3 regions of the Pediococcus sp. EKM201D genome follow, and region 1 is predicted to be linked to each of the others. Evidence: predicted binding sites of a transcription regulator. Region 1 holds the regulator's gene; each other region holds the start of a gene.
The links. Region 1 encodes HrcA, which represses chaperone genes, less so after heat shock. Its sites were predicted from a motif close to TTAGCACTCNNNNNNNNNGAGTGCTAA; they were not measured.
Positions count from the first base shown of each region.

Region 1 (4,300 bases):
TATCTACAGCTGGTTGGTTGTCAGCAGCTGTTGAGAATACTTGTGACTTACTTGTTGGGATTGTTGTATTACGATCGATTAACTTAGTGAATACACCACCCATTGTTTCAATACCAAGTGAGAGTGGAGTAACGTCAAGTAAAACAACGTCCTTAACATCACCAGTAAGCACACCACCTTGAACAGCAGCACCTAAAGCTACGGCTTCATCAGGGTTGATTGAGTGGTTAGGTTCCTTACCTGTCCAGTTCTTAACGGCTTCTTGAACGGCAGGAATACGTGTTGAACCACCATTTAAGATGACTTCGTCAATTTCAGAAGCTGAAAGTCCAGCATCTTTAAGCGCATTTTCAACTGGAGCCTTAGTACGTTCCACTAGGTCAGCAGTTAATTGATCAAATTGCGCACGTGTCAAAGTCTTTTCAAGATGTAATGGTCCGGCTTCGCCAGCTGAAATAAATGGTAGACTGATTTGAGCTTCGCTAACACCTGAAAGGTCCTTCTTAGCTTTTTCAGCGGCGTCCTTCAAACGTTGAAGAGCCATCTTATCTTGTGATAAGTCTACGCCATTGTCTTTCTTGAATTCATCAACTAACCAGTCGATGATCTTTTGATCAAAGTCGTCACCACCAAGGTGTGTATCACCGTTTGTTGAAAGAACTTGGAATACGCCATCCCCTAATTCAAGAACGGAAACATCAAAAGTACCACCACCTAAATCATAAACGAGAATCTTTTCATCCTTACCGTTTTGATCTAGTCCGTAAGCTAATGAAGATGCTGTAGGTTCGTTGATAATACGTTTAACATCCAAGCCAGCAATCTTACCAGCGTCCTTTGTAGCTTGACGTTGTGAATCATCAAAGTAAGCAGGTACTGTGATAACAGCTTTATCTACTTCTTCACCAAGGTAATCTTCAGCAAATTTCTTGATATAACTTAAAATCATTGCTGAAACTTCTTGTGGTGTATAAGACTTGCCATCAACGGTTACTTTATAGCCAGCTTCACCGATGTGACGTTTGATTGAAGCAATTGTATCAGGGTTAGTGATTGCTTGACGCTTAGCAACTTCCCCAACTTGAGTTTCACCATTCTTAAAAGCAACAACTGATGGAGTTGTACGTGCTCCTTCAGGGTTTGTGATAATTTTTGGTTTGTCACCGTCCATGACAGCAACTGCAGAGTTTGTAGTACCTAAATCAATACCAATAATTTTATTACTTGCCATTGTTTAAAATCCCTCTTCCTCTTTTTTATTGAGCTACGATTACCATTGCTGGTCGTAACACTCGATCTTTTAAAATATATCCTTTTTGTAATACTTGAACAACTGTATCGGCTGGATGGTCATCATCAGCTGGCACCGTCTGAACGGCTTGATGCATATTAGGATCAAAAGCTTGTCCTTCAGCTTCAATTTCAGCAACGTGATTTTCCTTCAAAGCTTTTAACAAATCGGTTTGAACCATCTTGACCCCTTTTAAGAGTTGTTCCGAAGCAGACTCAACTGCTAGAGCGCGTTCAAGATTATCAAGTGCTGGCAAAATTGCTTTTGCAAGTTTTTGACCATCATACTTGATTAATGATGCCTGTTCTTTTTCGTTTCGGCGACGCATATTAACAATTTCAGCTTGAGCACGAATATACTTGTCTGAAAGTTCATCGCGTTCAGCTTCCACCTTTTTAATGTCATCTAAAGCCGTTGTTGCTTGAGTTTCTGTAGTTAAATCATCATTATTAGTTGATTCAACATCTGTTGACCCTTCTGTTGAAGTAGCTTCAGAAACTTCTTCTTCTTTGACTTCTTCTTTTTTCTCTTTTGCCAATTCAATCCTCCTAACTATCATCAAGGTGCTTATAATATTCGAGCATTCGATTAGACAACTGATCTCTAAATGTATCAAGTAAGCCTAATGTTTTCGAATACTGCATACTAGTTGGACCGAGAATGGCAATTAATCCCTTGCCTCGACTACCAACATCATAAGTAGCAGTGATTAAGCTAAAATCCTTTAGTAAAGCATTGCTTAATTCATCGCCAATCTTTACATCTAAGTCACTCTGATTATTTCCAAGTAATCCATCAAGTTGATCATTCTCATTAAATAGAGTCAAAAGCCCTCTAATTGAACTAACATCTACATTCTTGGAGAAATTAAGGATATTCAACTTCCCTCCAATGAAGTAACGGTCCTGTGAAGACTGCGCAACTACATTTTCGAAAATATCAATAATTCCGTCGTTACTATGCAGATAATGCTCAACAATTTTAGGAATATCTGTTTTCAGGTGATAATAAACTTGATCAAGCGTTTCGCCAATCAAGCGATCATTCATAATTCTCAAGACGCGTTCGACAGTCTCACTATTCATTCCGCGGGGGATCGAAAATTGCTGACTAGTAACGTCGCCATTACTAGAAACCAAAATCAACATCACTTGATTCCCACCAAGTGGAACCATTCGAAAACCATCTAAAGTCGCATCTTTTTGGTCAGGTTTTAACGTTAACGCTGTATAATGCGTTAAATTTGATAACATTTCAGCCGAAGTTCGAACAATGTCATCTACTTCTCTAAAATGCATCCCCAGACCCTTTTGAATCTGTTGAGCCTCACTTTGATTTAACTTCTTGGGGCTTAACAAATGATCTACGTAATACCGATATCCCATCAAAGATGGAATTCTTCCAGAAGATGAATGCATCTTTTCAATCAGACCCATCTCTTCTAGCTTAGCCATATCATTTCTAATCGTTGCCGAACTCACTTTTACTGGAAGATTATTCATCAACGTTTTTGATCCGATTGGCTGACCATTCTCAGTATACTCTCGGACAATCTCCTCTAAAATTAACAACTCACGATCTGTTAACATGAAAATCACCTCTTTTAGCACTTAGAAAGTTGGAGTGCTAAGAACACTTAATAAGATACCAGAGGTTTGTAGAAATGTCAACTATAGTCAAATTTGGTCAGACATCTTTATAACTTGTTAAAAAATTCCCTTGTATCAGCTTCATCTTGATGCAGTTGTTCGATTAAAGCATCAACCGAATCAAATTTAATTTCACCTCGTAAGCGATGGTACCATTTAACTTTAACAGTCTCTCCGTAGATAGCTTCTTTAAAATCTAAAATATTAATTTCAGTAGTAACCGGACGACCTTCCCCGAAGACTACATTTTTGCCAACGGATGCCATTCCCTTATACCATTGGCCGCCTACTTTGATTTCAACAACATAGATTCCGATCCCAGGTGTAATTTGATTTTCATTAGAAACTATATTAGCAGTTGGAAAACCGAGTTCTCTTCCACGTGCTTCTCCATGAACCACCACGCCACTCGTTTGAAAAGCGTAACCTAGATAGGCATTAGCATCATCAATATTTCCTAACGATACCATCTCACGAATCTTATCAGATCCGATCTTATCATTCTTTAAAATGATTTTAGACACTTTAATGACCTCAAATCGTCCCTGAGCTAGTGCTGGTAAAGTATCCATGTTCGCTAGTTCAGCAGGTCCAAATGTATAATCAAAACCTGCAACTACCACTTTGGCATTTAAGTCCACCATATATTGTTGAACAAAATCTTCGGGACTTAAACTACCAAATGCAGAAGTGAAATCAACAACGTAAAGTATATCAACGCCTAATTCGCGCATTAACTCTGCTTTTCGTTCTACTGAAGTTAGGTAGCTTAACGGGCTAAAGTTACGATCCTGTTCAAATACTACCGACGCATGATGGTTAAACGTCATTGCTGCCACCTTTAAATGCTGTTCTCGGGCCTTTTGGCAAGCTTGCTTAATAACTGCTTGGTGTCCACGATGAACACCGTCAAAGAAACCTAAAGCTAGTGCTACAGGTTCTGCTGGAATTATTTTTTTTGAATATGGATGATGTATTCTTACTATTTGCATTTTCTATCTCACCAACAACATTTTTTTAGGAATATAGTTTTGACGATTTGTATCATACTGATATAACGCCTGAATATTCCCATTATATTTTAAAGCTATGATTTCATCAGTTTGCGGACGATTCAAAAATCCTCCATTTTTAACAATTTCCCATTCAACATCTGAAATTGTAATTGTATTAAAGTTATCCAAGGCCCGATCTAAAGGTTGAATAACCGTCGATAAACGATCTTCATCTCGTGCTTGTTCTAAGTCGGATAACGTCAGGCATTCCTCAATTTTGAATCCCCCACTAGCCAAGCGACTTAAATCAGACATCACCGCTGGTAATCCAAAATGACGACCAAAATCAACTGCTAAAGTTCTCA
Region 1 covers NZ_JAALFK010000001.1:271,517-275,816, forward strand. The annotation lists gene dnaK (molecular chaperone DnaK) at 1-1,231, opposite strand, end outside; gene grpE (nucleotide exchange factor GrpE) at 1,257-1,829, opposite strand; gene hrcA (heat-inducible transcriptional repressor HrcA) at 1,840-2,880, opposite strand; gene ribF (riboflavin biosynthesis protein RibF) at 2,988-3,932, opposite strand; gene truB (tRNA pseudouridine(55) synthase TruB) at 3,936-4,300, opposite strand, start outside.

Region 2 (4,300 bases), on a different contig from region 1:
TCTTACCTTGAGCAGCTGCTCCAAAACCAACATCAGCTTGTACGTCACCAGTTCCGGCATTAGAAGTCATGATAATGATGGTATCTTTGAAGCTTACTGTCCGACCTTGTGAATCAGTTAGACGACCATCATCCAAGATTTGCAAGAACATATGCATGACATCTGGGTGAGCTTTTTCCACTTCATCTAGGAGAACTAAGCTGTATGGATGACGACGAACTTGTTCAGTTAATTGACCCGCTTCTTCGTAACCAACGTACCCTGGAGGCGAACCGATTAGTTTTGATATTGAATGAGGCTCCATGTACTCACTCATATCAAAGCGAATCATGGAATCCTTAGAACCAAACAATTGTTGCGCAAGTTGCTTAGCTAACTCAGTCTTACCAACTCCGGTAGGACCGACGAAGAGGAAGGAACCAATCGGACGACCAGTTCCGTTTAAACCAATCCGGTTACGACGAATGGCCCGAGAAATCTTATCGACAGCTTCATCTTGTCCAATGACGTGATCTTTCAAGTTTTCTGAAAGATTTTGAAGTTGTTCTTGTTCCTGCTTTTGCAAGTCACCAACTGGAATGTCAGTCTTAGTTTCGATAATCTTTTCCATATCTTCTTCAGTGACCGTTGGTTGTTCTTCGCTACTTGTTGCACCATCTTTGTTCTTTTCAAGCTTAGAAACTTGATCACGGTAGTAAGCTGCTTTTTCGTAATCTTCTGATTGAAGGGCAGCTTTCTTTTGAGCTTCCGCTTCATCAATCTTCTTTTGAATGGTTTCTGGATCAGCGATGTTAATCGTTAGATTCTTCTTAGAACCAGCTTCATCAAGGAGGTCGATGGCCTTATCAGGAAGGAAGCGATCTTGAATGTAGCGTTTTGATAATTTTACGGCTGCTTCGATTGCATCATCCGTGTAGTGAACATGATGATAATCTTCGTATTTCTTTTGAATTCCTTTTAGAATCTTAATAGCTTCTTCTTCACTAGGTTCATCGACTTGCACTGGTTGTAAACGACGGGCAAGGGCCGCATCCTTTTCAATGTCTCGGAATTCTTTAAGCGTTGTAGCACCGACTAATTGGAAGTCGCCTCGGGCAAGGGCTGGTTTAAGAACGTTACCAGCATCCATGCCGCCTTCAGCATTACCAGCTCCAACAATTTCATGGATTTCATCGATGAAGACGACCATGTCTTTGTTAGCTTGAACTTCTTTCATTAGTTGTTGCATACGTTGTTCGAATTGACCACGAATTCCAGTACCTTGAACTAGAGAAACTACGTCCAAACGCACGATTTGTTTATTAACTAGCTTTTGAGGAACAGAACCTTCCACAATCCGCTGAGCCAATCCTTCTACGACAGCAGTTTTACCAACCCCAGCTTCACCAATTAAAACTGGGTTATTTTTAGTACGACGATTTAGAATTTCGATGACCCGTTCAATTTCGCTGTCACGACCGATTACGGGATCAATCTTACCTTGTTTAGCTAAATCAGTTAGGTTCAAGCCATACTGACTTAAAAGTGATCCGCCGTTGCCACGGTTGTTAGGATTACCACCTGAACCATTTCCACCACCTGGTTGAGTAGGGGGAACTTGTTGTCCATAGAGGTTTTCGGGTTGTCCCATGTTACCGCCTTGCATCGCACGGAAGATATCATCTAAGTTTCCAAATCCAAATGGATCTTGTGCCATACGAGCACCTCCGTTTCTATTAATGTTATTATTTCGTTGATTTTTTAAAAGTTGATAGCAATTCTGACACAGATTAACTTCTGTACGTTGACCATTCACGTTCGTATAGAGGTGAATGCTTGCTTCGTTCTTTTGACAGTTTTGACAAAGCATCTGCTGTCTCCCTTCTTTCAAAAATATGAAACGATAATTAGTCAAATAATGTTTGACCAATATTGACCATACCTAAATTATACACACTCTATTTCAGAGTGCAAGTAGTTTGATTTGAAAAAAAGATGGATAATCAGGTAATATTATTGTTGATAACAAAGTACTTAATGGTATAGAATAAATAGACCGAAGTGAGGTGACAACATGCGAGATTATTTACAGCTTTTGAATGATTTAAAGGATGGTTCAATCAAAGAGCTAAAGATTACTGCAGAGGAGTTCCAAGATTTCCAGCCACGTTTTATGGAATTTCCTGAAAGAAAGCAAGTAATTGGAAAAGCAGACCGTGGCGGGATTGTTGTTTATCACTTTGAACGTATCAAAGATAAATAGCGGATTTATTTAAGTTTTATGTAAGGGCTTGCTTTGCAACTAATAAATTGATATTATTCTTATCAAAGGCTTATAAATAATTAGTGTACGTTCACTACTTATTTGGGTCAAAAATATATGTGTAATCAAAAGGAGATATTTTATTATGGAAAAACGCGACTTTCATGTAATTGCAGAAACAGGTATTCATGCACGTCCAGCAACATTGTTGGTACAATCAGCTAGCAAGTTCAACTCAGACATTCAATTAACTTACAAAGACAAATCAGTTAACTTGAAGTCAATCATGGGTGTTATGTCACTTGGTGTTGGCCAAGGCGCAGACGTTACTATCTCAGCTGATGGTGATGACGAAGCAGACGCAATCGCAGCACTTGAAGATACAATGAAAAAGGAAGGACTATCTGACTAATGGCTGGCACATTAAAAGGTATTGCGGCCAGTGATGGGATTGCCATTGCTAAAGCATATTTGATGGTGGATCCAGATCTTTCTTTTGAAAAGAAAAACATTACTGACGTTGATGCAGAAATCAAACGCCTTCACGATGCTTTGGAAAAGTCTAAAGAAGAACTTTCACTCATCAAAGCTAAGGCTGCAGAAAACCTTGGTGCTGAAGAGGCAGAAGTTTTCGAAGCTCATTTAACCATTCTTTCTGATCCAGAATTGATTGGTAATATTGAAGACAAAATTAAAAACGACACAATTAATGCAGAAGAAGCTACTAAAGAAGTTACGGATAACTTTATTTCAATGTTTGAAGCAATGACTGATAATGCTTATATGCAAGAACGTGCCGCAGATATTCGTGACGTTACTAAACGTTTGATGAGTCACTTGTTGGGTGTGGAACTTCCTAACCCCGCTTTGATTGATTCAGAAGTCGTTATTGTTGCGCACGACTTGACTCCAAGTGATACAGCTCAATTGGATCGTCGTTACGTTAAAGGCTTTATTACAGATATTGGTGGTCGTACATCACATTCTGCAATCATGTCTCGTACCCTTGAAATTCCAGCAGTTGTTGGTTCTGAAAAGGCTACTACTAGCGTAAAACAAGGCGAAATGATGATTGTTGATGGACTTACAGGGGATGCAATTATTGCACCTACTGATGACGAAATCAAAGCTTATCAACAAAAGGGTGAAGAATTTAAGGCTCAAAAAGCTGAATGGGAAAAACTTAAGAATGAAAAGACCGTTTCAAAAGACGGCGTTCATTTTGACTTAGCTGCTAACATCGGTACACCGGATGATTTACAAGGTGTTCTTGACAATGGTGGTGAAGCCGTTGGTTTGTTCCGTTCTGAATTCTTATACATGAATGCTTCCGAGTTACCATCAGAAGATGAACAATTCGAAGCTTATAAGAAGGTTGTTGAAGGCATGAACGGCAAGCAAGTTGTTGTTCGTACGATGGATATCGGTGGAGACAAGGAACTTCCTTACTTACCACTTCCAGAAGAAATGAACCCATTCTTGGGTTACCGTGCAATCCGAATTAGTTTGGATCGTACAGATTTATTCCGTACACAACTTCGTGCTTTGCTCCGTGCTTCAGCATTCGGTAAGCTAGCAATTATGTTCCCAATGATTGCTACAGTAGCCGAATTTAAGAAGGCCCGTGCTATCTATGATGACGAACGCCAAAAGATGGTCGATGCTGGACAAGAAGTTGGTGAAATCCAAGTCGGTATGATGATGGAAATCCCAGCTGCTGCTATGATTGCTGATAAGTTGGCTAAGTATGTAGACTTCTTTAGTATTGGAACAAACGATTTGATTCAATACTCATTCGCTGCTGATCGTGGTAACGAAAAGGTTTCATACTTGTATCAACCATATAACCCATCATTGCTTCGCTTAATCAAGCAAACTATTGATGCTTCACATGCTGAAGGCAAGTGGACTGGTATGTGTGGTGAAATGGCCGGCGATCAAATCGCTGTTCCAATTTTAATGGGACTTGGTTTAGACGAATTCTCAATGAGTGCAACTTCAATCTTGAAGACTCGTTCATTGATGAAGAAGTTAACAACTGACGATATGAAGAAGTTA
Region 2 covers NZ_JAALFK010000006.1:4,684-8,983, reverse strand. The annotation lists gene HFC68_RS08170 (ATP-dependent Clp protease ATP-binding subunit) at 1-1,849, opposite strand, end outside; gene HFC68_RS08165 (hypothetical protein) at 2,054-2,242, shown strand; gene HFC68_RS08160 (phosphocarrier protein HPr) at 2,388-2,654, shown strand; gene ptsP (phosphoenolpyruvate--protein phosphotransferase) at 2,654-4,300, shown strand, end outside.
Region 2: the regulator HrcA is predicted to act here: its motif matches at 1,928-1,954, upstream of HFC68_RS08170 (ATP-dependent Clp protease ATP-binding subunit).

Region 3 (4,300 bases), on a different contig from region 1:
AAATCAGTTATCCAACTTGTCAGCCGATATTCGTAGTCATGTTTTGAGTAACGAAGTGAAAAACTTTAATAACGAACGACTATTTAACCAGTTAATGGAACAGTACCGTCAATCGACTGATCCAAGTTATAAAGCTGATTTAAGTAGAGCACTCACTGCTACTACGGATGAAAAGCAAATCAAAGCTATTATTGAAAAATTTGAGGATGCTAGCACGATTAAACCCCAAGATTTGCGAGCTTGGTTCCGAGGTCTATTAGCTAATGCTAAAGGGCAACAATTAACTTGGGATTGGATTCGAAATGATTGGAAATGGTTGGAAGATACTGTGGGTGGTGATATGGAATTTAATACCTTCATCACGGTGATTGCTAATATATTTAGAACACCAGCACGGTTGGAGGAATTCAAAGCCTTCTTCGAACCTAAATTGCAAACGCCAGGCTTAACACGTGAAATTACAATGGACATTAAAGTCATTGAAGGTCGAGTGAAGTTAATACAAGCCGAAAAAGCAGCTGTTAATACAGCCATCGAAAAGATAATTGCATAAAATAAAAAATTCAATCAGCGTTTAACGACGTTGGTTGAATTTTTTTGTTTATTTAATATTTTGAATTTCGCTAGCGTGGTCAGATAAATCACCACCGGCATTTTGAACGACTCCATTAGCGTAGACATAATATGAACCATCATGGTCGGAAGTAACGTGGAAATAAATAGGGGAGGATTTACCAACGGAACTATAAGCTACTTTCCAACCCTTATCGCCATATTTGGCTTTAACTAGATTGATGGCCGCCTCAGAAGTTTGGATAGTTTCATCAGCTAACGGTTGATGATTATTTTGTTGTTCAGCGGCAGTTAAATCTGCACGACTTAGGTTATTAGAACTCGTTTTATTTGAGCTATTATGGTTATTTTCAGACTTACTAGAGGAACTAATAGCACTATTGGAAGCTTTGGAAGTAGAACTACTTGCGCTAGCAACGCTTGATGAAGTTTGATCATCCTTAGTTGAAGATGAACTATTAGAACTTGCTTTTGAAGATGATGAAGCTTCTTTATCTTTCTTAGAACTAGTTTTTGAGCTAGCCTTTTTGCTAACCTTTTCTGTTTTAGAAGTAGCATTTGAAGACTGAGAATCTGGTTTTTGGTTTCCAGATCCGCAGCTAGCAAGCGTCAGTGGAACCAATGCTAAAAGTGCAATTGAAGCAATTTTTTTCATAATAAAACACTCCCCCATAATTATTTGTAAATCACAATAATCCTGCCTTGATTCTAACATATATGGACATTACCTTAAAGGAGGTTAAACACTATAAAAATGGTGTTGTAAACGTTTAAAAGTATTGGAAGGAGGTGTAAAATTACAAAAATGAAACTAAACACGTTAAATCAAAATCATCAAATATAGACTTATACCCCCGCAACGGCTTAGCCAGCTGTTACAATTTTCCACAACTAGTTCGACAGTCCAAAATAACAAATTAAAAAGAATCATTTTTAGCCACTAATACTTAGTGAAACTAAAATGATTCTTTTTGTTATTTAATTACTAACGGTAAAATAACGACCGAATTCATTAAAATATGAGCAATCATCGAAGTTTGAATACGTCCGGTCTTTTTGTACAACCAACAGAATAGCAAACCAATGGCCGCATATAGAAAGATGTGACTATCGTTGTGCATAAATGCAAATGCTAGACTAGAAATGATGGCCATGACGGTGAATCCCAGCGTGGAATCAGATCCAAACATTGCACTGAGGTTACCAAATAAAACTTTTCTAAAAACCAACTCTTCCATGATTGGAGCTCCCACGGTGATCGCTAAAATGAAAAATGGATTGGTTTTAGCCAAAGTCACCAAGGTTGCGGTGTTTTGAGAAGTAGGATTACTTCCAAAAATGATCGTAATATAGCTAATCACAAATTGCAGCAAAATTACTAAGGCTGTTCCAATGATTCCCCAAGCAATAGCATATAGAAAAGATTTACGATTAGATTCGATATGGTTGATTTCGTTGGTTTTACTACTAATAAAGATTAGTAGCAGTGCGCCAACCAAGTAGTCGACAGTTTCAACCCAGATAAACCCAGCCCCCAGATTAATAAACACGTTTAAAATGCTAGGTAGAAGGAAAATTATTAAATACGTAATTAAAGTTAAAATTGAACTCTTAGAAATTTTCATCTCAACCCTCCTTTATTCCTGCTAGTATAGCATATTTAAAGTATTGCTAAATTTGATTGGTTAATAAAGGTCAAAAATACTTGCAATCTAAAAAAATCATGATATAGTTATCATTGTAGTTAGCACTTAGAGATGACGAGTGCTAAACAAATCTTATCAGTAAATTATATTTGGAGGGATTCACGTGTTAAAACCTTTAGGAGATCGCGTTATTTTAGAAGCTAAAGATGAAGAAGAACAAACTGTCGGAGGCATCGTACTTGCAAGCAATGCTAAAGAAAAGTCCCAAACTGGAAAGATTATCGCTGTCGGTAACGGTACAGTTTTAGACAATGGTCAAACAGTACCAATGAACGTCAAAGTTGGCGATACAGTAGTATATGACAAATATGCTGGTACTGAAGTTTCATACGAAGATAAAAAATACTTAGTTGTCCATGAAAAGGACTTAGTTGCAGTAGTTGAATAATTAATTTTTAATTTAGGAGTGTTGATAATGGCTAAAGAAATTAAATTTTCAGAAGATGCACGTACAAAAATGCTTAAGGGTGTAGATAAGTTAGCTGACACCGTTAAGTCAACAATCGGACCTAAAGGCCGTAATGTGGTCTTGGAACAATCATACGGTTCACCTACAATTACTAATGATGGTGTGACAATTGCTAAGGCAATCGAACTTGAAGATCATTTTGAAAATATGGGTGCTAAATTAGTTTCAGAAGTTGCTTCAAAGACCAACGACATTGCTGGTGATGGTACAACTACCGCTACGGTTCTTACTCAAGCAATCGTCAATGAAGGAATGAAGAACGTTACTGCTGGTGCTAACCCTGTTGGTATCCGTCGCGGTATTGAAAAAGCAACAAGTAAAGCAGTTGAAGCTCTCCACAAGATGTCACATGAAGTAAAGACTAAAGATGATATTGCTCAAATCGCTTCAATTTCTTCTGCTAACCCAGAAGTTGGCAAGTTGATTGCTAACGCTATGGAAAAAGTTGGTAACGATGGGGTTATCACCATTGAAGAATCTCGTGGAGTTGACACAACATTGGATGTTGTGGAAGGTATGCAATTTGACCGTGGATACATGTCACAATACATGGTAACTGACAACGACAAGATGGAAGCTAACCTTGATAATCCATACATCTTAATCACTGATAAGAAGATCGGTAATATCCAAGATATTCTTCCAGTTCTTCAATCAGTAGTTGAACAAAGCCGCTCATTGTTGATTATTGCGGACGACATTACAGGTGAAGCACTACCAACACTTGTTTTGAATAAGATGCGTGGAACCTTCAACGTAGTTGCGGTTAAGGCTCCTGGCTTTGGTGATCGTCGTAAGGAACAATTGGAAGACATTGCTATCCTAACTGGTGGTACTGTAATTACAGATGACCTTGGTTTGAACTTGAAGGACGTTACTATCGAACAACTTGGTCAATCTAACAAGGTTACAGTTACTAAAGATGATACAACCATCGTTGAAGGTGCCGGAAGCCAAGAACAAATCGCTGAACGTGTGGGAATTATCAAACAACAAATCAGTGAAACAACTTCTGACTTCGACAAGGAAAAACTTCAAGAACGTCTTGCTAAGTTATCTGGTGGTGTTGCAGTAATCCGTGTTGGTGCTGCTACTGAAACAGAACTTAAAGAAAAGAAATACCGTATCGAAGATGCTTTAAACGCTACTAGAGCTGCCGTTGAAGAAGGTTTTGTTCCTGGTGGTGGTACAGCACTTGCTAACGTTATTTCAGACCTTGAAGACGTCGAAGCTGAAGGCGATGAAGCTACAGGTGTTAACATTGTACGTCGTGCGCTTGAAGAACCAGTTCGTCAAATTGCTGAAAATGCCGGCGAAGAAGGTTCAGTAATCGTTACAAAACTTAAGGGTCAAAAGCCAGGTGTTGGATACAACGCCGCTAACGACGAATGGGTCGACATGGTTGAAGCCGGAATCGTTGATCCTACAAAGGTTACACGTTCAGCACTTCAAAATGCTGCTAGTGTATCAGCATTATTGTTAACTACTGAAGCAGTAGTTGCTGACTTACCAGAAGACAACCCAGCTCCTGCAGCACCAGCTCCAGGTATGG
Region 3 covers NZ_JAALFK010000004.1:71,011-75,310, reverse strand. The annotation lists gene HFC68_RS06830 (M1 family metallopeptidase) at 1-553, shown strand, start outside; gene HFC68_RS06825 (hypothetical protein) at 602-1,228, opposite strand; gene HFC68_RS06820 (CPBP family intramembrane glutamic endopeptidase) at 1,548-2,198, opposite strand; gene groES (co-chaperone GroES) at 2,383-2,667, shown strand; gene groL (chaperonin GroEL) at 2,695-4,300, shown strand, end outside.
Region 3: the regulator HrcA is predicted to act here: its motif matches at 2,318-2,344, upstream of groES (co-chaperone GroES).